Regions from separate parts of the Pandoraea sp. NPDC087047 genome, predicted to be linked through region 3. Evidence: predicted binding sites of a transcription regulator. Region 3 holds the regulator's gene; each other region holds the start of a gene.
The links. The regulator sigma-54, encoded in region 3, starts transcription at its own class of promoters, with help from an activator protein. The targets are predictions, from matches to a motif close to TGGCANGNAANCTGCTTT.

Region 1 (7,174 bases), on a different contig from region 3:
ACTTCGACACCACCAGCGCCCGGCACAGCAGGAACGCGCCGACCAGCACGGCGAACGTCACCAGAAACAGCACCGTGCGTGTGTTCGCGGACGTGATCGAGTAGCCGAGAATGCGCTTGAAATCGGTGAAGCCGTTGTTGCCGCCGAAGCCGGTCTCGTTGCGATAGAACAGCAGCATCGCCGCGAAGGTGAGCGCCTGCGTGATGATCGACAGATACACGCCCTTCACGCGCGAGCGGAAGGCCAGATATCCGAAGATCCACGCGACGACACCCGGCAGCGCCACGACGAGAAACATCGCCCAGGCAAAATGCTCGGTACCGGTCCAGTACCACGGCAGAGACTTCCAGTCGAGAAACACCATGAAGTCCGGCAGATCGCTGTGATACACGCCGTCGCGACCGATGCCGCGCATCAGATACATCCCCATCGCATAGCCGCCGAGCGCGAAGAACAGGCCGTGGCCGAGGCTCAGAATGCCGCAGTAGCCCCACACCAGATCGAGCGCGAGTGCCGCGATGGCGTAGCACATGATCTTGCCGACGAGCGTCATGGCGTAGGCCGACAGGTGCAACGGGTGCGTGGCCGGCAGCACCAGCGCGCACACCGGCACGATCACCATCACGGCCAGCACGAACGCGAGGAGCACCGGGGCAACGTGCTTCGGCAGAAGCCGGGCGCGCGCCGGAACATCCAGCGGTGTCGAGGGCACGGTCCCTTCCGGCAAAAAGTTCGACGTCTGCATTCAGGCCTCCGCGCTGCGCCCTTTGAGCGCAAACATGCCCTGCGGGCGTTTCTGGATGAACAGGACGATCAGGATCAGCACGGCGATCTTGGCGAGCACGGCGCCCCACACCGGTTCGAGTAGCTTGTTGGCGATGCCCAGACCGAATGCGCCGACGATCGTCCCCGCGAGTTGGCCCACGCCGCCGAGCACCACGGCCATGAACGAGTCGATGATGTAGTTCTGCCCGAGGTCCGGGCCGACGTTGCCGATCTGCGAGAGCGCGCAGCCGCCCAGCCCGGCAATGCCCGCACCGAAGGCGAAGGCGTAGCTGTCGACGCGTCCCGTCTTCACGCCGACGCACGCGGCCATCGCGCGGTTCTGCGTCACCGCGCGAATGAACAGACCGAGGCGCGTGAGATTGAGCACCGACCACGTGAGCGCGACGACCACCAGCGCGAATACGAGAATCACGATGCGGTTGTACGGCAGCATCAGATTCGGCAGCACAGCGATGCCGCCACTCATCCACGACGGGTTGATGACTTCCACGTTCTGCGCGCCGAACAGTGTGCGCACCCCCTGAATCAACAGCAGACTGATACCGAAGGTCGTGAGCAGTGTCTCGAGCGGACGGCCGTACAGATGCTTGATGACGGTGCGCTCCAGCACGAAGCCGAGCGCGGCGGCCACGAGGAACGCGACGGGTACGGCGGCCACGAGATAGAAGTCGAATGCGCCCGGTAAAAAACGTTGAAAGAGCGTCTGCACCACATAAGTCGCGTACGCGCCGATCATCAGAAACTCGCCGTGCGCCATGTTGATGACGCCGATCAGACCATAGGTGATCGCCAGCCCCAGCGCGGCGAGCAACAGCACGCTGCCGAGCGACAGTCCGGCGAACACCGTGCCGAAGAACTCGCTGCGACGCTGCGCCGATGCCAACTGTGTGAGGGCGATGTCGGCGGCGCTGCGCACGGTGGCGTCGGGCTCCGCATAGGTGCCGTTAGCCTGTTTGGCGACGATGGGCAGCAGCAGATCGCGCATCTGCGGGTCGCCTGCGGCGGCGATCAGATCGATGGCTTCGCGACGCTTCTTCGGATCGGCATCGTGCAGCGCCGTTTGCGCCCAAAGCTGATCGAGACGCTTGCGCAGCGCCGGATCGGTTTCTTTCTGACGCGCCTGTTCGATGATCGCCTTGAAGGCGGGCGACGGGTTTTGCAGCATCGTATCGATGGCCTGCGCACGGGTGTCGTGATCCGGCGAGAGCAGGGCGCCGGCGGCGGCTGCGGTGGCGACCTTCGCGCGCAGCACGTTATTGAGCGTGAGCGATCCGGCGTCATCGGCCTTGACCGGCGCGCCCGTGATCGGATCGACGTATTTGTCGTCCTTCTGAATGGCAATGCGCTCACCCACGATCACGGCCGAGTCGTTGGCAAGTGCCTTGAGGAGTGCAACAGCCTGTGGCGATCCGTCTGCTGCGAGATGATCGATGGCTTGCGCCTTGGCGTCGAAATCGTCGCCCGCGAGCGCAGTGAGATCGGTGTCGCTTATGCCCGGTTGCGCCGCACGGGCCACGGAGGATATCGTCAGCGCAGCGCCCAGCGAAAGCAGGACAAGGGCGGCGGCGGTCCAGCGTCTTATCGTTATCATGCGAAACCTCGACATGCGCCGGAGGGCGGTGATGCGGCTCCGGCGCATGGAATGGAAGGGGGGATCAGACCTTGTCGGGCTTGCTTTCGTTACCCGCGATGAACGGGCTCCACGGTTGGGCGCGCACGGTCGACTTCGTCTTCCACACGACGTTGAACTGACCGTCCGGGCGGATTTCGCCGATCATCACCGGCTTGTGCAGGTGGTGGTTGCCGTCCATGACCATGTCGAAGCCGTCCGGCGACTTGAAGGACTGCCCGATCATTGCGGTGCGCACCTTGTCGACGTCGATGCTGCCGGCTTTCTCGACCGCCTGCTTCCACATATGCATGCCAACGTAGGTGGCTTCCATCGGATCGTTCGTCACGCGCTTGTCGCCGCCGGGCAAGCCCTTGGCCTTGACGTAAGCGAACCACTCTTTCTTGAACGAATCGTTGGTCGGGTTCTTCACCGACATGAAGTAGTTCCACGCGGCGAGGTGACCCACGAGCGGCCGGGTGTCGATGCCGCGCAGCTCCTCTTCACCGACGGAGAAGGCGACGACCGGCACGTCGGTGGCCTTGAGCCCCTGGTTGCCCAGTTCCTTGTAGAAAGGCACGTTCGAATCGCCGTTGATGGTCGAGATGACGGTGGTCTTGCCGCCCTGTGCGAACTGTTTGATGTTGGCGACGATGGTCTGATAGTCGCTGTGGCCGAACGGCGTGTAGACCTCCTGAATGTCCTTGTCGGCCACGCCCTTCGAGTGCAGGAAGGCGCGCAGGATCTTGTTGGTCGTGCGCGGGTAGACGTAGTCCGTGCCGAGCAGGAAGAAGCGCTTGGCGCTGCCGCCTTCATTGCCCATCAGGTATTCCACGGCGGGGATCGCCTGCTGGTTCGGCGCGGCGCCCGTGTAGAAGACGTTCTTCGACATCTCTTCGCCTTCGTACTGCACCGGGTAGTAGAGCAGGCCGTTGAGTTCTTCGAAGACCGGCAGAACCGATTTGCGCGACACCGATGTCCAGCAGCCGAATACGGCGGCGACCTTGTCCTTGGTGAGCAGTTGACGGGCCTTCTCAGCGAAGAGCGGCCAGTTCGATGCCGGGTCGACGACGACGGCTTCGAGCGGGCGGCCCATCACGCCGCCGCGGGCGTTGATGTCGGCGATGGTCATGAGGGCGACGTCCTTGAGCGACGTCTCCGAGATAGCCATGGTGCCCGAGAGCGAGTGCAGGATACCGATCTTGATGGGCTGCTTGCTCTGCGCGAACAAGTTGGGTGCCATGCCGGTAAGCGATGCGGCGCCCGAGAGGGCCGCCATCTGGAGTAGCGTGCGTCGTTTCATGGTACGTCTTCCCCTTTCCTGGTTAGACCGGTGGATCCGGTATCCACTGACTAACGCAAGGGCCGTGCCAGCGTCGCTTGCTCCCGTACGGACGGCAGCTTCAGACGGCCTTGACCGACGTGACGCGTGCCCCCGGAAAGCCCTGAATTCACCTTGGTATTCAGACTTGCATCCAAGTTTGCATCCGTGCAATGACGCGGTGACGAGAACGAGGCATCGTCCGTTCGGCCGAGGCCGGCACGACGCGCGCGAAACACGATGGTGCGGTGGCGCGCTGTGTTGGTGCGCACCGATTTGGCGCGACTTCCGTGTGAGCGCGCGGCCGCTCGCGTCGAAGGGGCGGCCGGGGGGCATGGCGGTGCATGGGGGTATCGGCCGGGGTGATGCGTGTTGACGGCGTTTTGAGGGCGCGTTGAGCTTCGCGGCGTGGCATTTTTTGATGCATGATTGGCATTCGTGCCAAAACGGCCGACGGCAAGATGAGGGCTCCCAACGATTCCCGACTTGTTCGACAACACACTCATGACCGATCTCGTTGCCGGGCGCGCCGCGCCACCTTCCGAACCCAGCGATCCCGAACAGGCATCGCATCTGCGACGTCGTCTGGGCCGGCGCTACGCCGCCGTGCTCGCCGCTTGTCAGGCGCTGTACACCGCGGCGTTGTCCGTCGATCTCACGCTGACCGGGCTCGTGGGCTACATGCTGGCGTCCGATAAAGGCTACGCGACGCTGCCGTTCTCCTTGATTACCGTCGCCTCGGCCATCACGACGATCTTCGCGTCGATACTGATCCAACGTTTCGGCCAACGCATGGGCTTCGCGCTGGGGGCGTTGTTCGGCACGGTCGGCGGGCTGGTGTCGGTGATGGCGATCTACGAGCGGCATTTCGCGATGTTCTGCGCTGGCACGGCGTGTGTGGGGGTGTTTCAGGCGTTTGCGCGTTACTACCGGTTGGCGGCGGCTGACGTGGTGCCTGTCGAGGACAAGCCGCGTGCGATCTCCATCGTGCTGACGGGCGGGGTGATTGCCGCAGTGATCGGACCGGCGCTGGCGGCGGGCAGCAAGGACTGGCTCGCACCGGTGACGTTCGCGGGCTCGTATCTCGTCGTCACGCTGCTCTCGGGAATATCGTTGCTGTTGCTCGTCGGCTTTCTGCGCGACTTGCCGGTGCATGCGGCGGGCGGGGCGACGGGCAACGCTGCCGAGTTACCTGCGCGTCCGCTCGGCGAGATCATGCGTCAGCCCATCTATATGGCCGCGTTGGCCAACAACCTGATCGGCTTCATGGTGATGATGTTCGTGATGACGGCGACGCCGATTGCGGCCGTGGCGTGCGGACACAGCATCGACGATGGGGCGCACATCATCGAGTGGCATCTGGTCGGAATGTATGCGCCGTCGTTCTTCTCGGGATATCTCGTCAAACGCTGGGGTGTGGTGCCGGTGCTGCTGGCAGGCATTGCGATGAGCGCCCTGTGCGGCGTGCTGGCGCTGATGTCGACCAGTCTGCCGTACTTCTATGCGGCGCTGGCGTTTCTGGGCGTCGGCTGGAACTTCATGTTTGTCGGTGGCACGACGTTGCTCACCATGTCGTATCGACCTGCGGAGCGGGCGCGGGCTCAGGCTGCGAATGAATTCATCACCTTCGCCGGGACCGCGATCTCGAGTCTGTTCGCGGGGCAACTGCTCGCTCGCTTCGGCTGGGCCACCATCAATCAGGCGACCTTCCCGTTGCTGGCGATCGCGGCGCTGGCGACTGTGTGGTACGCCGTCGAAGCGAAGCGCCGTCCGGTGCAAGCGGCGGCGTGACGTCAGGAACCCCATTCATCATGAGCCAACCCCGTCTCGTTGCCTTTCTCATCGTGCCGCCGTTTGTGCTGCTGGATCTGGCAGGACCGCTTGACGCGTTCCACGCCGTCATCCGCAACTTCTCGGAGCGGGGGCAGGAGGCGCCGTATCGCACTGTCGTGGTGTCCGAGCACGGCGGCCCGGTGGAGACGGGGTCCGGCATCACACTGCATACGGAGCCGATGCGGGCGCTGAATGAGATGCAGGTCGACACGCTTGTCGCGGTGGGCGGTGCGGTGGCGCATCGTCCGGCGGTGCCGGGGGCAGTGGGCGATTGGTTGCGCGACTACGCGCCAAACGTGCGACGCGTGTGTTCGGTGTGCGTGGGGGCGTTCATTCTGGGATCGGCGGGGCTGTTGAACGGACGTCGCGCGACAACGCACTGGCTGGACACGGCGATGTTGCAGACGTGTTTTCCGCAGGCGCGGGTCGAGTCCGATCCGATTTACGTGCGCGACGAACCGGTGTGGACGTCGGCCGGTATCACGGCGGGCATCGACCTCGGGCTTGCGCTGATCGAGGACGATTGCGGTGTCGACGTAGCGTTGCAGGCCGCGCGCCGGCTGGTGGTGTTTCTCAAGCGCGCAGGCGGGCAATCGCAATTCAGTCCCCCGTTGCAGGAACAGGTTGCGGCGGGTGCCCCGTTCGGCGATTTGCATGCGTGGATGTCCGAGCGGCTGGACGGCGATCTGTCGGTGATACGACTGGCCGAGCAGGCAAATATGAGCCCCCGGACGTTTGCACGCAGCTATCTCGCGCGAACCGGATCGACCCCGGCGAAAGCGGTGGAACGCATGCGTCTGGAAGCCGCCCGCTTCGCACTGCTCGATTCGGATGTGCCGCTAAAACGCATTGCCGCGCGCGTTGGCTTCGGCGACGAACAAAACCTGCGCCGCGCGTTTCAACGTCAATACGGTGTGACGCCGGTGGCGTATCGGGAAAGGTTTGGCGTGAGCGTCTGAAAATCGTCAAGGGAGTGTTCATCCCGGCCGGCTACTGCAAGTTGCGTAGCACTGCGCCCGCATTCTTTCGGAATTCTCCAATTTCAAAACGGACCTCTTGCGGTCAATACTCTTACTCTTCCCCACCCGCACCTGATTGGCGTTAGGAGCGCTCCGCATGGCGCAGCGCGTCGTGAACGCGACGTGGAGCCGAGCCATCTAAGGCGCGGCGTTATCTGTTCGGAACGGAGCACGCGCCATCTCGCGTGTGCCCGTTTTCTACAGGAGGGTGTCGTGAAACAGTACGTCGAAGTCATCCTGAAAATCTCGGAGCGTTGCAATATCGACTGCAAGTATTGCTACTTCTTCAACAAGGAAAATCAAGATTACTTGTCGAATCCGCCGTACATGTCGAGCGAAACGGCAAGGGCGTTCGTGCAGTTCCTTCAATCGGCCCCCAATTTCCGGGGGACGACGTTTCAGATCGATCTTCACGGTGGCGAACCGTTGATGATGAAGCGCGAGCGGTTCGAGGAGATCGTCACGATTCTGAAAACCGGGCTGCGGGATGCCGGAGCAGTGCAATTCACGGTGCAGACCAACGCGCTACTCGTCGACGAGGCATGGCTCGATTTGCTGTCGCGATTGGGCGTTTATGTCGGTGTGAGTATCGATGGTCCCAAGATC
Region 2 (7,174 bases), on a different contig from region 3:
AAGCGGCCGAGAGAATGGCCAGACTGGCCGGAATTGCAGACTTCATGGGTCTCCTTGATGCGTCTTGTAGACGTTTTATGACTGCTCTTTTAAATGAGCCGCTGCGCTCTCCGATAAGGGAGGTCGCGGGCTTCTTCTCGGCACGACAACTGCAATATCCAGAACGGCACCCACGGCCGAATACCTCCGGCTACTCGACCATAGGCCGAGGGCTATCATATCAATGCAAAAATTGAATTTGCTTGCTATTTCTGGCGAACAACTGGCGGCGCGTCGAAGGATCTGCCAGAATCCGGGAAAACTTGATGGATTCTGCCAATGAACCTCGACCACGCCGATCAGCGTATCCTCAGCCATCTGGAACTCAATGGCCGCATCTCCAACCAGGAGCTGGCAGACGCTGTCGGCTTGTCGCCATCGGCGTGCCTGCGCCGCGTGAAATTGCTAGAGGATCGCGGGGTGATTTCCGGATACCGCTGCATCGTGGACGCACAGCATATCGGTCTGGAGTTCGAAGCGCTAGTGCAAATAACGCTGCGTCCGGACGTCGATCAATGGCATGAAAAGTTTCTGGCGTGCGTGCAGAACTGGCCCGAGGTGGTGACGGCACGGATCGTCACCGGCTCCGCCAATTACATCTTGACGGTAAGAGCGCGTAACCTCGCGCATTATTCCGACTTCATCGTCAACGAGCTGTATCGGGCGCCAGCCGTCATGTCGATTCAATCAAACATTGTGCTAAAGACAATTAAACACACGCAGTCGCTTGTCGACCTCGTCAAGCAGAAATAAAAAATCTAGAACATATTAAATATTATCGAAGTCCAGTAGGGAATTCTTAAAAGAAGAGACGCAGCATGCCAGTCATCACCACCATCGAGGACTTGCGGGTCCTCGCCCAGCGGCGAGTGCCGCGTATGTTCTACGAGTATGTCGATTCCGGGTCCTGGACCGAATCTACGTATCGCGCGAATGCGGCCGATTTCACTGGCATCGAATTCCGTCAGCGGGTTGCCGTGAACATCGAGCATCGCAGCACGCGCACGACAATGCTGGGCGAGCCGGTGGCCATGCCGGTGGCGCTGGCTCCTACGGGCATGACCGGCATGCAGCATGCCGATGGCGAGATTCTCGCCGCGCGGGCGGCCGAAGCGTTCGGCGTGCCGTTCACGCTCTCAACCGTCTCGATCTGTTCCCTCGAAGATGTGGCGGCGCACACCAAGGCGCCGTTCTGGTTTCAGTTGTACGTCATGCGCGATCGCGACTTCATCGAGCGTTTGATCGATCGTGCGAAGGCGGCGGGGTGTTCGGCACTGATGGTCACGATGGATCTGCAAATCAGCGGTCAGCGTCACAAGGACATCAAGAATGGTTTGTCGGCGCCCCCGAAGCTGACGCTGCCGAACATTGCCAACATGATGACCAAGCCGCGCTGGTGCATGGGCATGCTGGGCACGCGTCGTCGCACGTTCGGCAATATCGTGGGGCACGCCAAGGGAGTAGACGACATCGGCTCGCTCGCGGCGTGGTCGGCGGCGCAGTTCGATCCCTGCTTGTCGTGGGATGACGTCGAGTGGATCAAGAAGCGCTGGGGCGGCAAGCTGGTGCTCAAGGGCGTGCTCGATCCGGAGGACGCGCGTGCGGCTCGCGACACGGGGGCCGACGCCATCGTGGTGAGCAACCACGGCGGGCGTCAACTGGACGGCGCGATTTCGACGATTCGCGCGTTGCCGGACATCGTGGCGGCGGTGGGGCGCGACACCGAGGTCTGGCTCGACGGCGGCATTCGCTCGGGGCAGGACGTGATCAAGGCAATGGCGCTGGACGCGAAGGGCACGCTGATCGGACGTCCGTTCCTGTACGGATTGGGCGCAATGGGGGAGGCGGGCGTGCGTCGTTCGCTGGAGGTGATCGCGAAGGAGATGGATGTGACGATGGCTTTGACCGGCCGCACGACCATCGACCGTCTGGATCCCTCGATGCTTATCCCTGGCAGCTACCCGACGGGCATCGGCCCGTATGTCGACGAGCCGGGCAGGCCGTAATCCTCGCCTGCCGAAACAGGAGACGCAGGACAACAAAGCCGCCGCCACCGCGCTGCGGTTTTTTTTGTTTCTGTGGGGGCAATCCGATAAGCGGCGGGGTGTGTGCCACTCGTGCCGGTGCGAGTGGCTGATGTCGCCACTGGCTCAACGGGCGTTCCACGGTGTTTCCGGATCACGGCGCCAAGGAAATGGGAAGTGGTCACGTGGAAGCTATCAAGAATCAGCTCGGGCTGAAATGACCTTGTCCGATCACCTCGGGGGGGCAACCGATTACCAAGGCGAACTATGTTGTCCATGCGCCCCTATCGTGCACGTCGCACCGCAGACCGCACCGCATTCGTGCATCGGGCACATCATCGGCGCTCAAGCGCATGTCCGGTTTTCCGGCGTCAGCCGCGCGCAGTCTGGCATTCCCCCGCGCTGGCACACCCTTTGCATAGGTATTCCCCAAACTTGTACACAAGAGGGAATACCAGATGCCTGCATGGACGATCTCGCAGTGGTTGAGCGCCTACCGTGACGGGGCCACGCCCGCGCAATTGCTTGGCGAGTTGACGGCATCGCTCGTGCCCGGCGACGCCGCATGGATTGCCGTTGTCACGCCGGCCGCGCTGCAAGCACAACTGACGCGACTCGATGCCCGGCTCGACGCTGTCGGCCGAGACATCCGAAAGTTGCCGCTCTACGGCGTTCCCTTTGCGGCCAAAGACAATATCGACGTCGCCGGCTTCGAAACCACAGCGGGTTGCCCCGCATTTGCCTACACGCCCGACGTCAGCGCGACAGTCGTGCAACGTCTGGTCGACGCAGGCGCTGTCGTCATCGGCAAGACCAATCTCGATCAGTTTGCGACGGGTCTCGTTGGCGTGCGCTCGCCCTATGGCATCCCCGTCAACACGTTCGATCCGGCGTACATCAGCGGCGGCTCCAGCTCGGGCTCGGCCAGCGTGGTGGCGCGAGGGATCGTGCCGTTCGCGCTCGGCACGGATACGGCGGGATCGGGACGCGTGCCGGCCGGCCTGAACAATATCGTGGGACTGAAACCCACGCGCGGCGCGCTCAGCAACACCGGCGTGGTGCCCGCGTGCCGAACGCTCGACTGCGTCTCGGTATTCGCGACGACCGCCGCCGACGCCGCCGCGGTGTACGACGTCGCTGCCGCCTTCGATGCGACCGACGGTCTGTCGCGTGAAGCCCCGACCAAAGCGAGTCACTGGCGGGTACCGTCGTCCCCGCGTTTCGCGATTCCCGCAGCGCCCGAATTTTTCGGCGATGCGCAGGCCGAGAAGGCATTCCGATGGGCTATCGCCCAAATCGAAGCGCGCGGCGCGACCTGCGTGCCTATCGATTTTTCGTTGTTCGACGACGTCACCCAACTGCTCTACGACGGCCCCTGGGTGGCCGAACGCTACGCCGCGATTCGCGACTTCGCCAACACGAACGAGGCCGATATCCACCCGGTCGTGCGCGACATCATATTCAAGGCCAAGGCGTTCTCCGCTGCCGACACGTTCGCTGCCCTGTACCGTCTGGCCGACCTGAAGCGCCGCGCCGACGCCGTGCTCGCGCAGTTCGACGCGTTGCTCGTGCCGACCGCCCCCACGCACTACAAAATCGACGCGCTGCTTGCCGACCCAGTGCGCCTGAACAGTCGACTTGGCAAGTACACTAATTTCGTGAACTTGCTGGACTGGAGCGCCTTTTCCGTGCCCGCGAGTCTGCGCGACGACGGCCTGCCGTTCGGCATCACGTTCATTGCCGACGCCTGGCGCGAGCGCGCGCTGACTGAATTCGCAGGCGAGTGGCATCACGCCACTGGCTTGACGAGAGGGGCAACGGGCAAACCGTTGACGCGCGAGGCGAGCGCGTCAACGGCGGCGCGCAATGTCACCTCGGTGATCTCAAATACGATCCGCGTTGCCGTGGTCGGCGCGCACCTGCGAGGCATGCCGCTCAACCATGAACTGACGAGCCGTGGCGCGACCTTCGTCGAGAGCACGACGACCGCTGCCAACTACCGGCTGTTCGCGCTCGCGAACACGTCGCCGCCCAAGCCCGGCTTGCTGCGTGCCGACGCGGGCGCAGCCATTCGCCTCGAATTGTGGGACGTGCCGCTCGACACCTTCGGCTCGTTCGTCGCCGGGGTGCCCGCACCGCTGGGCATCGGTAACGTCACGCTGGCCGATGGCCGCGAGGTCAAGGGATTCATCTGCGAGCCATCCGGCTTGAATCAGGCACGGGACATCACGGACTTCGGCGGCTGGGCCGCCTACATCGCCAGCCTCTCCGATCTCTCCAGCAACACGAGCGCTGCCACGGCGTCCAACGCTTGAAGGACACACCATGTTCGATACCGTTCTGATCGCCAACCGTGGCGAAATCGCCTGTCGTATTGCGCGCACGCTAAAGCGCATGGGCATTCGCAGCGTGGCGGTCTACTCAGACGCCGACCGCAACAGTCGGCACGTCGGTGCGGCCGACATCGCGGTTGCACTCGGCGGCAACACCGCCGCCGAGAGCTACCTCAAGGGCGAGCGCATTCTCGCCGCGGCCAGGCAGACGGGGGCGCAGGCGATCATTCCCGGCTACGGCTTCCTGTCCGAGAACGCTGCGTTCGCGCAGATGTGCGAAGCCGAAGGCATCGCCTTCGTCGGCCCGACCGCAGAGCAGATGGCGCAATTCGGTTTGAAGCACGCGGCACGCGAGCTGGCCGAAGCGGCGGGCGTGCCGCTCACGCCGGGTTCCGGCTTGCTGGCCGATGTCGATGCCGCCCGCGACGCGGCGCGCGCCATCGGCTATCCGGTAATGCTCAAGAGCACCGCTGGCGGTGGCGGCATTGGTCTCACGCGCTGCAACGACGAAGCCGAACTCGTTGCCGCCTTCGAATCGGTGCAGCGACTCGGGCAATCGTTTTTCTCCAATGGCGGCGTGTTTGTGGAGCGCTTCGTGGATCGCGCGCGGCACGTCGAAGTGCAGATTTTCGGTGACGGCCGCGGCAATGTTCTGGCGCTGGGCGAGCGCGACTGTTCGCTGCAACGGCGTAATCAGAAAGTGGTCGAGGAGACGCCAGCGCCGAATCTTCCCAACGCCGTGCGCGAACGTTTGCTGAGCGCTGCCGCGAGCCTGGGCCGCGCCGTCAACTATCGCTCGGCCGGCACCGTCGAATTCATCTACGACCAGGCGCAAGAGGCGTTCTACTTTCTCGAAGTCAATACGCGTCTGCAAGTGGAGCACGCCATCACCGAGTGCGTGACGGGCGTGGATCTTGTGGAGTGGATGATTCGCACGGCAGCGGGTGAGCCGCCAGCGCTGGATCAAGGGGTGACGTCCAGCGGTGCCTCGATCGAAGTTCGCATTTATGCCGAGAATGCGCTGCGCAACTTCGCGCCGAGTCCGGGCACCTTGACCGAAGTTCACTTCCCGGCAGATGTGCGGGTGGATGGCTGGGTCGATACGGGCACCGAAGTGTCGGCGCATTACGACCCGATGCTGGCGAAACTCATCGTGCACGCGCAAGACCGCACCGCCGCCATTGCGAAGATGAAACAGGCGCTCGCGCACACGCGTCTGTCGGGTATCGCGACCAACCTGGACTATCTGCGTCACGTGATCGACAGCGAGGGTTTCGTCGCGGGCGACGTGTCGACGCGCTACCTCGACCATCTCGTCTATCGTGCGCAGGGGGTTGAAGTCGTCGAAGCGGGCACCTACACGACGGTGCAGGACTATCCGGGCCGCGTCGGCTACTGGGATATCGGCGTGCCGCCGTCCGGCCCGATGGACGACTGGGCGTTCCGTCTGGCCAATCGTATCGTGGGCAATGCGCCGGAGGCAGCGGGCATCGAGACAACCGTGCTGGGACCGACGCTGCGCTTTCATTGCGACACCGTCGTCGCGCTCACGGGCGCACCGACCGACGGCGATCTCGACGGCGAGCCGCTCGCTTTCTGGACGCCCATTGCCCTGAAGGCTGGCCAGACGCTTCGCATCGGGCGCGCGACGAGTGGCTGCCGCACCTATCTCGCGGTGCGTCACGGTCTGGACGTGCCCGTCTACCTCGGCAGCCGCTCGACGTTCGCGCTCGGACAATTCGGCGGGCACGCGGGCCGCACGCTTCGCCTGGGCGACGTGCTCCCCATTGCCGACATCACCCTGCCGGCCTGCGCGGACCTCGCGCCTCGCTACGCGCCGTCGCCACTGCCCGCAGCGCTGGTGCCCACGTACGGCAAGACATGGGAGATCGGCGTGCTCTACGGCCCGCACGGCGCGCCGGATTTCTTCACGCCCGAGTCCATCGAGACGTTCTTCGCGAGCGAGTGGGAGGTGCATTACAACTCGAACCGTCTGGGCGTTCGGCTCAGCGGGCCGAAGCCTCAGTGGGCGCGTGCCGATGGCGGCGAGGCCGGCCTGCACCCGTCGAACGTGCACGATTGCGAGTACGCCATCGGCAGCATCAACTTCACCGGCGACATGCCCGTGATTCTGACGCGCGACGGCCCCAGTCTCGGCGGCTTCGTGTGCGCCGCGACCATCGCGCGCGCAGAGTTGTGGAAAGTCGGTCAGGTCAAACCGGGCGACAAGATCCGTTTCCGTGAAATGACGTTCGACGCTGCACTCGTGCTCGAACGCTCGCAGGACGCACTGCTTGCCGACTGGCAGGCGACGACGGCGCCCGCCCCGGCGTTCAGCCCGGAGCGCGGTGCCCCGATCCTGTTCGAAGCCGCCGCGCAGGATACGCATCCCAAGACCGTCTTCCGTCAGGCAGGCGACAAATACATCCTGATCGAGTACGGCGAGAACGTGCTCGATCTGAACCTGCGTTTTCGCGTGCATGCGCTCATGGAGGCGCTGCGCGAGCATCCGGTGGCGGGCGTAGAGGAGCTGTCGCCGGGCGTGCGCTCACTCCAGGTGCGATACGACTCGCGCGTCATCCCGCAGCATGCGCTCGTGCATGCGCTGCGCATCGCCGACGCCTTGCTCGCCGACATTGCGACGATGAAGGTGCCGAGCCGTGTCGTCTATCTGCCGATGGCATTCGAAGATTCGGCCACGCTCGACGCTGTCGCGCGTTACCGTCAATCGGTGCGCGACACCGCCCCCTGGCTGCCGAGCAACACCGAGTTCATGCG
Region 3 (7,174 bases):
ATGGGCGGCAGATGGAGCATGCGGAACAGCACCACCCCGACGCAGGCGGCGAACAACAGAACGAGAGTGAGTTCGAGCGGTGAAGCCATCAGCTAGGGTCGGTTTCCTGAGTTTTTCCGGGGGAGCAAGGCGTTTTGCGCCGCTTTGCCCGGCGAGTGTCATGCAAGGGTCGTGCCAGTGACGCCCCGGCAGTGGCCCGCGAACGGAAACCGGCACGCATCGCACGATGCCCCGGACGGGCGCGGGGCCAGGCGTGGCGCGGCTGTCCCTCGGCGCCGCGTCCGTTTTGATATACTCCGCGCATGATAGCGAAAATCAATCCAGGCCGGGCACTAGAGGTCGCCCGGGAGGTGTTGCGCACTGAAGCCGACGCCATCGAACGCGTCTCCGCGCACCTCGACGACAGCTTCTTCGAAGCGGTCATGCTCCTGCTCGCATGCCGCGGACGGGTGGTCGTCACCGGGATGGGCAAGTCCGGCCACATCGGCCGCAAGCTGGCCGCCACATTTGCCAGCACCGGCACACCCGCATTTTTCGTCCACCCCGCCGAAGCCAGCCATGGCGATCTGGGCATGATTACGACAGACGATGTCGTCGTCGCCCTGTCCAATTCCGGCGAAACGGGCGAGCTCGTGAGCATTCTGCCGATGATAAAGCGCCTCGGCGCCAAGCTCATCGCCATGACCGGCAACGCCAATTCGAGCCTCGGACGTCTGTCCGACGTGCATCTCGACGCCCGCGTCGAAAAGGAAGCCTGCCCGCTGGGTCTGGCGCCTACGGCCAGCACCACGGCAGCCCTCGCCCTCGGCGATGCGCTTGCCGTCACGCTGCTCGACGCACGCGGTTTCGGCGCCGAAGACTTCGCCCGCTCGCATCCGGGCGGCGCGCTTGGCCGGCGTCTGCTCACTTTCGTGCGCGACGTCATGCGCACCGGCGACGCCATTCCGCGAGTGCGCACCGACGCCAGTCTGTCCGACGCCGTCGTCGAAATGACCCAAAAGCGGCTCGGCATGACCGCCATTGTGGACGCCGACGATCACGTCGTGGGTATCTTTACCGACGGCGATCTGCGCCGCCTGTTCGAGCGCACGCTCGATTTCACGTCGCTCACGCTGGTCGACGTGATGAAGGCAGGCCCGCGCACGATCGGTCCCGATCAGCTTGCCGCCGAAGCCGCCGAGCTGATGGAGCGTTTCGGCATTACGCAATTGCTCGTGACGGAGAACGGCCGCCTCGTGGGCGCGCTGAACGTCCACGACCTCTTTGCCGCCAAGGTCGTGTGAGTCTCCATTCCATGAGTCAACCCCGCATTACTCCATTCGACGCAGCCGCCGCCATCGAGCGGGCTGCCCGCCTGCAAGTCATGGCGTTCGATGTCGACGGTGTGCTCACCGACGGCGGCTTGCGCTACGGTCCGGCCGGCGAGGTCATCAAGACCTTCGATTCGCTCGACGGCCACGGCCTGAAGCTGCTCGCCGAGTCGGGCATCGTGACGGCCGTCATCACCGGGCGCAAATCCGATATCGTCGCCAGGCGGGCGGCGGATCTGGGCGTCGCGCATGTCTATCAGGGTGTGCACGACAAACGCGTTGCGTTCGAAAACCTGTGCGCCAAGTTGTCCGTAGAGGCCGACGTCTGCGGCCACATCGGCGACGACTGGCCTGATCTGCCCGTGCTCACGCGCGTCGGCTTCGCGGCCTGCCCGGCCAACGCCCACGCGGAAGTGAAGGCGCGCTGCCACTGGGTCGCGGACTCCCGCGGCGGCGAGGGCGCCGTGCGCGAGCTGTGCGACTTCATCCTGCGCGCTCAGGGACGTTACGACGCCCTGCTCGCGCAAGCGCTCGCCTGACGCGTCGAGGGAGCCGATCCATTCATGGCCATTCAACGCGTCTCGCCTGCCTCGCTGCTCGCCATCGTCGTGCTCGCGTGCCTGGCCGCCGGAACCTACTGGCTCGTGCAACGTACGCTGCCGTCGGACGCCGATCGCACGCCGTACGTGAAACAGCACATCCCCGATTACTACGCCGACGACATGGTGATCTCCATGCTCTCGCCCAGCGGCATGACGCAGTACCGCGTCAACGCCGTTCACATGACGCATTTCGAAGACGATCAGACCACGGCCATGACGATGCCTGCGGTGCGGGCGTTCACGCCGGATCAGCCGGAAGTGACCGCCACGAGCAAGCGCGGCACGCTCAACGCCGATATGTCGATCGTCGATATGTACGAAGATGCTGTCGTGGTGCGCCAGGCCGGGCCGCGCGATCCGGAAATGCGTGCGCTGTCGGAACACTTCCAGGTGCTCGTGAACGAAGACATCGTACGCACGGAGCTGCCCGTCGAGCTGATTCGCGGCTCGTCCGTGATGTTCGGCACCGGCATGATTTTCAATAACATCTCGCGCGCCGTACAATTGCTCGGCAATGTTCACGGCACGATCCAGCCGGCGGAGCTAGGCGGCAAATCCCCGGCATCGCCGGCCGCGCCCAGCGCGCCACCTCAGACCAAACAGGGCTCCAAGACCCCATGACCGATCGCCTTAACCTGCGACCCGCCTCCGTATCGATGCGTGCCCTGCGCGCGCTGGCAGCCGCTTTCGCCGTGCTCAGCGCACTGGCGTCGCCGCTGGCTCACGCCGAGCATGCCGACCGCGACAAGCCGCTCAACATCGAGTCGGATCACATGAGCTATGACGACCTCAAGCAGGTCAACATCTTTACCGGCAACGTGACGATGACCAAGGGGACGATTCTCCTCAAGGCCGATCGCGTCGAAGTGACTCAGGATCCGGAGGGCTATCAGTACGCTACGGCTTACTACAAGCCGGGCGGCCCGCTCGCCTATATGCGTCAGAAGCGCGACGGCGTCGACGAGTACATCGACGGCTGGGGCCAGACGATCTACTACAACGGCAAGACCGAAGTCGCTACGCTGACCACGCAGGCCACGCTCAAGCGCCTCGCCGGCGGCACGAAGGTGCTCGACGAGATTCACGGCAGCGTGATCACGTACGACACATACAACGAGGTGTACACCGCCAACAGCGGTGCGGATCAGGTCAACCCCAACAATCCGAACGGCCGTGTGCGCGCTACGCTCGCTCCGCGTAATGCGACGGGTGCACAGGCAACGCCGCCGGGCGGCGCGAGCAAGCCGGCCGCAGCGCCGCCCAAGGGCGATCTGCCGCCGCTGTCTCCCTCCAAGAACATCGGGAATCCGCGTGAGTAATTCTGCCAACAGCAACGCTTCGGCCCTCAACCCGAATACCGCGCCTTCGGGCAAGCCCAGCGCGCTCGTCGTGCGCTCGCTCAAGAAGCAATACGGCGCACGTACCGTCGTCAAGGACGTTTCGCTCGACGTGAAAAGCGGTGAAGTCGTGGGTTTGCTCGGGCCGAACGGTGCCGGCAAGACGACGTCGTTCTACATGATCGTGGGTCTGGTGCCCGCCGACGACGGCGAAATCCAGCTCGACGGCAACCGTATCAGCGAACTGCCGATTCACGAGCGCGCCCGTATGGGAGTGTCGTATCTGCCGCAAGAAGCGTCGGTATTTCGCAAGCTGACGGTCGAGGACAATATTCGCGCCGTGCTCGAATTGCAGATCGATGCACAGGGCAAACCGCTCAAGCGCGACGAGATCGAACGCCGCATTGAAGCGCTGCTCGACGAACTCCAGGTGAGCCATCTGCGCGAGAATCCGGCCATGTCGCTCTCGGGCGGCGAGCGCCGTCGCGTGGAAATCGCGCGGGCGCTGGCGACGCAGCCGCGCTTCATTTTGCTCGACGAGCCGTTTGCGGGCGTCGATCCGATCGCCGTGCTGGAAATTCAGCGTATCGTTCGCTTCCTGAAGGACCGAGGTATCGGTGTCCTGATTACCGATCACAACGTACGCGAGACGCTCGGCATCTGCGATCACGCCTACATCATCAGCGAAGGCTCGGTGCTCGCCGCCGGCACGCCTGACCAGATCGTTGCCGACGAAAGCGTCCGGCGCGTTTATCTGGGCGAAAATTTCCGGATGTAAAGCTAATTTTCCGCATGTAAACCCTGCCTTCGATAGGCAGCCGGGCCGGTTCCGTTGACGTGACAAAGCCTCTACAATGAAGGCGAGACACGCTATGAAACCGACTCTTCAACTTCGCACCTCGCAGCACCTGACCCTCACGCCCCAGTTGCAGCAATCGATCCGGTTGTTGCAACTGTCGACGCTCGAACTCCAGCAGGAAGTCGAGCACGCCCTCACCCAGAACCCGATGCTCGAGCGCGAGGACGATTGGCTCGCCGGCTCGGTTCGTGTGGGCACGGACGGGTCGCTGCGAAACGAGCGGAGCACGTCGCTCAGCAGCACGAATAACGGCCCCGAGACCGCCAACGGTCACGACGAATCGCGCGAACTCGACGGCGAAGCCCGCTTCGACGACAACGCGCAGGACAACGGCGGCGACTGGAGTCTGAACGACTTCGCCCGCTCAGGTAGCGCGTCGGACGACGACGACAACGGCCGTCCGCAACTGCACATCGATCATCCCAATCTTCGCGAACACCTGCTGGCCCAGTTGCGCCTGACGAAGGCCAGCCCGCGCGACCGCGCGTTGGTGGAATTCCTGATCGAATCGCTCGACGAAGACGGCTATCTCGGCACCCTGCTCGACGAGATCGAGGCGGACATGCCCGAAGAACTGGCGCTCGAGACCGAAGAGATCAACGCGGCGCTCGCCCTGCTGCAAAGTTTCGATCCGGCCGGCGTCGGGGCCCGCAGCCCCGCGGAATGCCTGCGTTTGCAGCTCCAGCGTCTGCCCGCCAGCGGCGTGCGCACGCTCTCGCTGCGGATCGTCACCGATCACCTGGAACTGCTCGCCGCGCGCGATTACACGCGTCTGCGCCGCCTGCTAGGGGTGACCGAAGACGGCCTGCGCGCCGCCCATCAACTGATTCGGTCCCTCGACCCGTTCCCCGGCGCCGCTTATGGCTCGCCGCAGGCCGACTACGTCATACCCGACGTGCTCGTGCGCAAGCAGGGCAGCAGCGGGTGGCTCGCCGAGCTAAATCCCGAAGTGATGCCGCGCCTGCGCATCAACGAAATGTACGCGCGCATTCTCCGAAACAACCGGAACGATCCGGGGACCGGCAACCTCCAACAGCAGTTGCAGGAAGCCCGCTGGCTCATCAAGAACATCCAGCAGCGCTTCGATACGATCCTGCGGGTGGCGCAGGCCATTGTCGAGCGTCAAAAGAACTTCTTCACGCATGGCGAAATCGGCATGCGGCCCTTGGTTTTACGCGAGATTGCTGATACGCTGGGTTTACATGAATCCACGATTTCACGGGTGACGACGAGTAAGTACATGCTCACTCCATTCGGAACTTTTGAGCTAAAGTACTTTTTCGGATCTCACGTGGCAACGGAAGCCGGGGGCGCCGCTTCGTCGACTGCCATCCGCGCACTCATCAAGCAACTCATAGGAGCAGAAGACCCGCAGAGCCCCCTTTCCGACAGCCGTATCGCGGAACTGCTGGCAGAGCAAGGTTTTGTGGTGGCGCGGCGCACTGTCGCGAAATACCGCGAGGCGATGCGAATCCCCGCAGTGAACTTGCGCAAATCTTTGTAGGACAGTCCTGGTGTGCCATGTTGGCTCGCTGGGGCATAACGCCGCAGTGCGACATTGCGTCATGCCAATGGCTCGCACTCCCGCTAGCCAGCGTCGCTGATGACGTGGCCTGCACTTCGGCATTTCAGCAAGGAGAGCAGCTATGAATCTGAAGATCAGTGGACACCATCTCGAACTCACGCCGTCCCTGCGCGAATTTGTCGTCAACAAGCTCGAACGCGTGTTGAGGCATTTCGACCAGCTCATCGGCGCCGAGGTGATCCTCTCTGTCGACAAGACCAAGGAGAAGGCCGGACGCCAGATCGCCAGCGTCACCGTGTATCTCAAGGGCAAGGAAATTTTCGTCGAGAAGTGTGACGAAAATATGTATGCCGCCATCGACAAGCTGATCGACATGCTCGACCGCAAGGTAGTGCAGTACAAGGATAAGGTTCAGGATCACGGTCGCGAGGCCATCAAGCACCAGCAACCTCCCGAGGCGGAACCGCTGCAATAACTCTGTCCAGGCGTGGTAGTCGCATTGGCTGACACTGACGAAAACCCGCACGGAACCACCCGAGCGCATATCCGTCTGTCGTAAGTCTGGCATCACCCACCGCGGGGCCGTTGAACGGCCCCTTTTGTATGGTTCCGCGCAGTTCCGTGTATTGCCGCGGGCTCGGCAGCGGGTGGTCTATAATGCGAGGTCAATCGGGGGTTGGAGGGCGACTAAGCGTTCGCCCGCATTACAAGATGAACCGTTTAGTCAAACTCTTACCTGCGTCCAACATCCTGCTTGGACTGTCTGTCACCAGCAAGAAGCGTGTCTTCGAGCAAGCCGGTCTTCTCTTCGAGAACAATGCCGGCCTGTCGCGCGCCCTGGTCACCGACAACCTCTTCGCCCGCGAGCGTCTGGGCTCGACCGGGCTCGGCGAAGGCGTGGCGATTCCCCACGGCCGCATCAAAGGCCTGAAGCATCCGATGGCAGCGTTCGTGCGCCTCGAAGATGCCATTCCTTTCGAAGCCCCCGACGGGCAGCCGGTTTCCCTGCTGTTCTTCCTGCTCGTGCCCGAGCAGGCGACGCAGCAGCATTTGGAGATCCTGTCGGAAATTGCGCAGTTGCTCTCCGATCGCTCGATGCGCGAGACATTGACCAGCGCAGCCAGCGCCGACGAAATCCATACCGCGCTCGCGAACTGGCAGCCCTGAGCCGCCGCCACCCGGTACGAACCGCCCGCGAACACAGACGAATTCAGTAGCTCTCACATCCAACCGAACGAGGCGACGCGGTGGAACTGACCGGCATCAACGCGCAAAGCATTTTCGACGACAACGCCGCGGCGCTGCGCCTGTCGTGGCTGACCGGCCACGAGGGATGGGAGCGCGGCTTCACGCCCGAGAGCGTGGCCAATGCCACCTCCAGCGCCGACCTCGTGGGTCACTTGAACCTCATCCACCCGAACCGGATTCAGGTGCTCGGTGAGGCTGAACTGGACTATTACAAGCGGCTGACGGAAGAAAACCGCAAGCGGCACATGGGCGAAGTCATCGCGCTGGAGCCGCCGTTCCTCGTGGTTGCCGAC

Region 1: urtA (urea ABC transporter substrate-binding protein) is a predicted target of sigma-54. The motif match lies at 3,751-3,768, and genes of this name have one in related genera.
Region 2: atzF (allophanate hydrolase) is a predicted target of sigma-54. The motif match lies at 2,467-2,484, and genes of this name have one in related genera.

Annotation. Positions count from the first base shown of each region.
Region 1 is NZ_JBIUZU010000008.1:77,909-85,082, reverse strand. It holds gene urtC (urea ABC transporter permease subunit UrtC) at 1-745, opposite strand, end outside; gene urtB (urea ABC transporter permease subunit UrtB) at 746-2,377, opposite strand; gene urtA (urea ABC transporter substrate-binding protein) at 2,442-3,638, opposite strand; gene ACIPHM_RS16520 (MFS transporter) at 4,221-5,507, shown strand; gene ACIPHM_RS16515 (GlxA family transcriptional regulator) at 5,528-6,508, shown strand; gene ACIPHM_RS16510 (radical SAM protein) at 6,782-7,174, shown strand, end outside.
Region 2 is NZ_JBIUZU010000007.1:131,317-138,490, forward strand. It holds gene ACIPHM_RS14975 (porin) at 1-46, opposite strand, end outside; gene ACIPHM_RS14980 (Lrp/AsnC family transcriptional regulator) at 319-792, shown strand; gene ACIPHM_RS14985 (L-lactate dehydrogenase) at 858-2,045, shown strand; gene atzF (allophanate hydrolase) at 2,522-4,378, shown strand; gene uca (urea carboxylase) at 4,389-7,174, shown strand, end outside.
Region 3 is NZ_JBIUZU010000003.1:175,461-182,634, reverse strand. It holds gene ACIPHM_RS06410 (cation:proton antiporter) at 1-89, opposite strand, end outside; gene ACIPHM_RS06405 (KpsF/GutQ family sugar-phosphate isomerase) at 303-1,283, shown strand; gene ACIPHM_RS06400 (KdsC family phosphatase) at 1,295-1,849, shown strand; gene lptC (LPS export ABC transporter periplasmic protein LptC) at 1,874-2,533, shown strand; gene lptA (lipopolysaccharide transport periplasmic protein LptA) at 2,530-3,231, shown strand; gene lptB (LPS export ABC transporter ATP-binding protein) at 3,224-4,027, shown strand; gene ACIPHM_RS06380 (RNA polymerase factor sigma-54) at 4,104-5,612, shown strand; gene hpf (ribosome hibernation-promoting factor, HPF/YfiA family) at 5,755-6,108, shown strand; gene ptsN (PTS IIA-like nitrogen regulatory protein PtsN) at 6,291-6,800, shown strand; gene hprK (HPr(Ser) kinase/phosphatase) at 6,881-7,174, shown strand, end outside.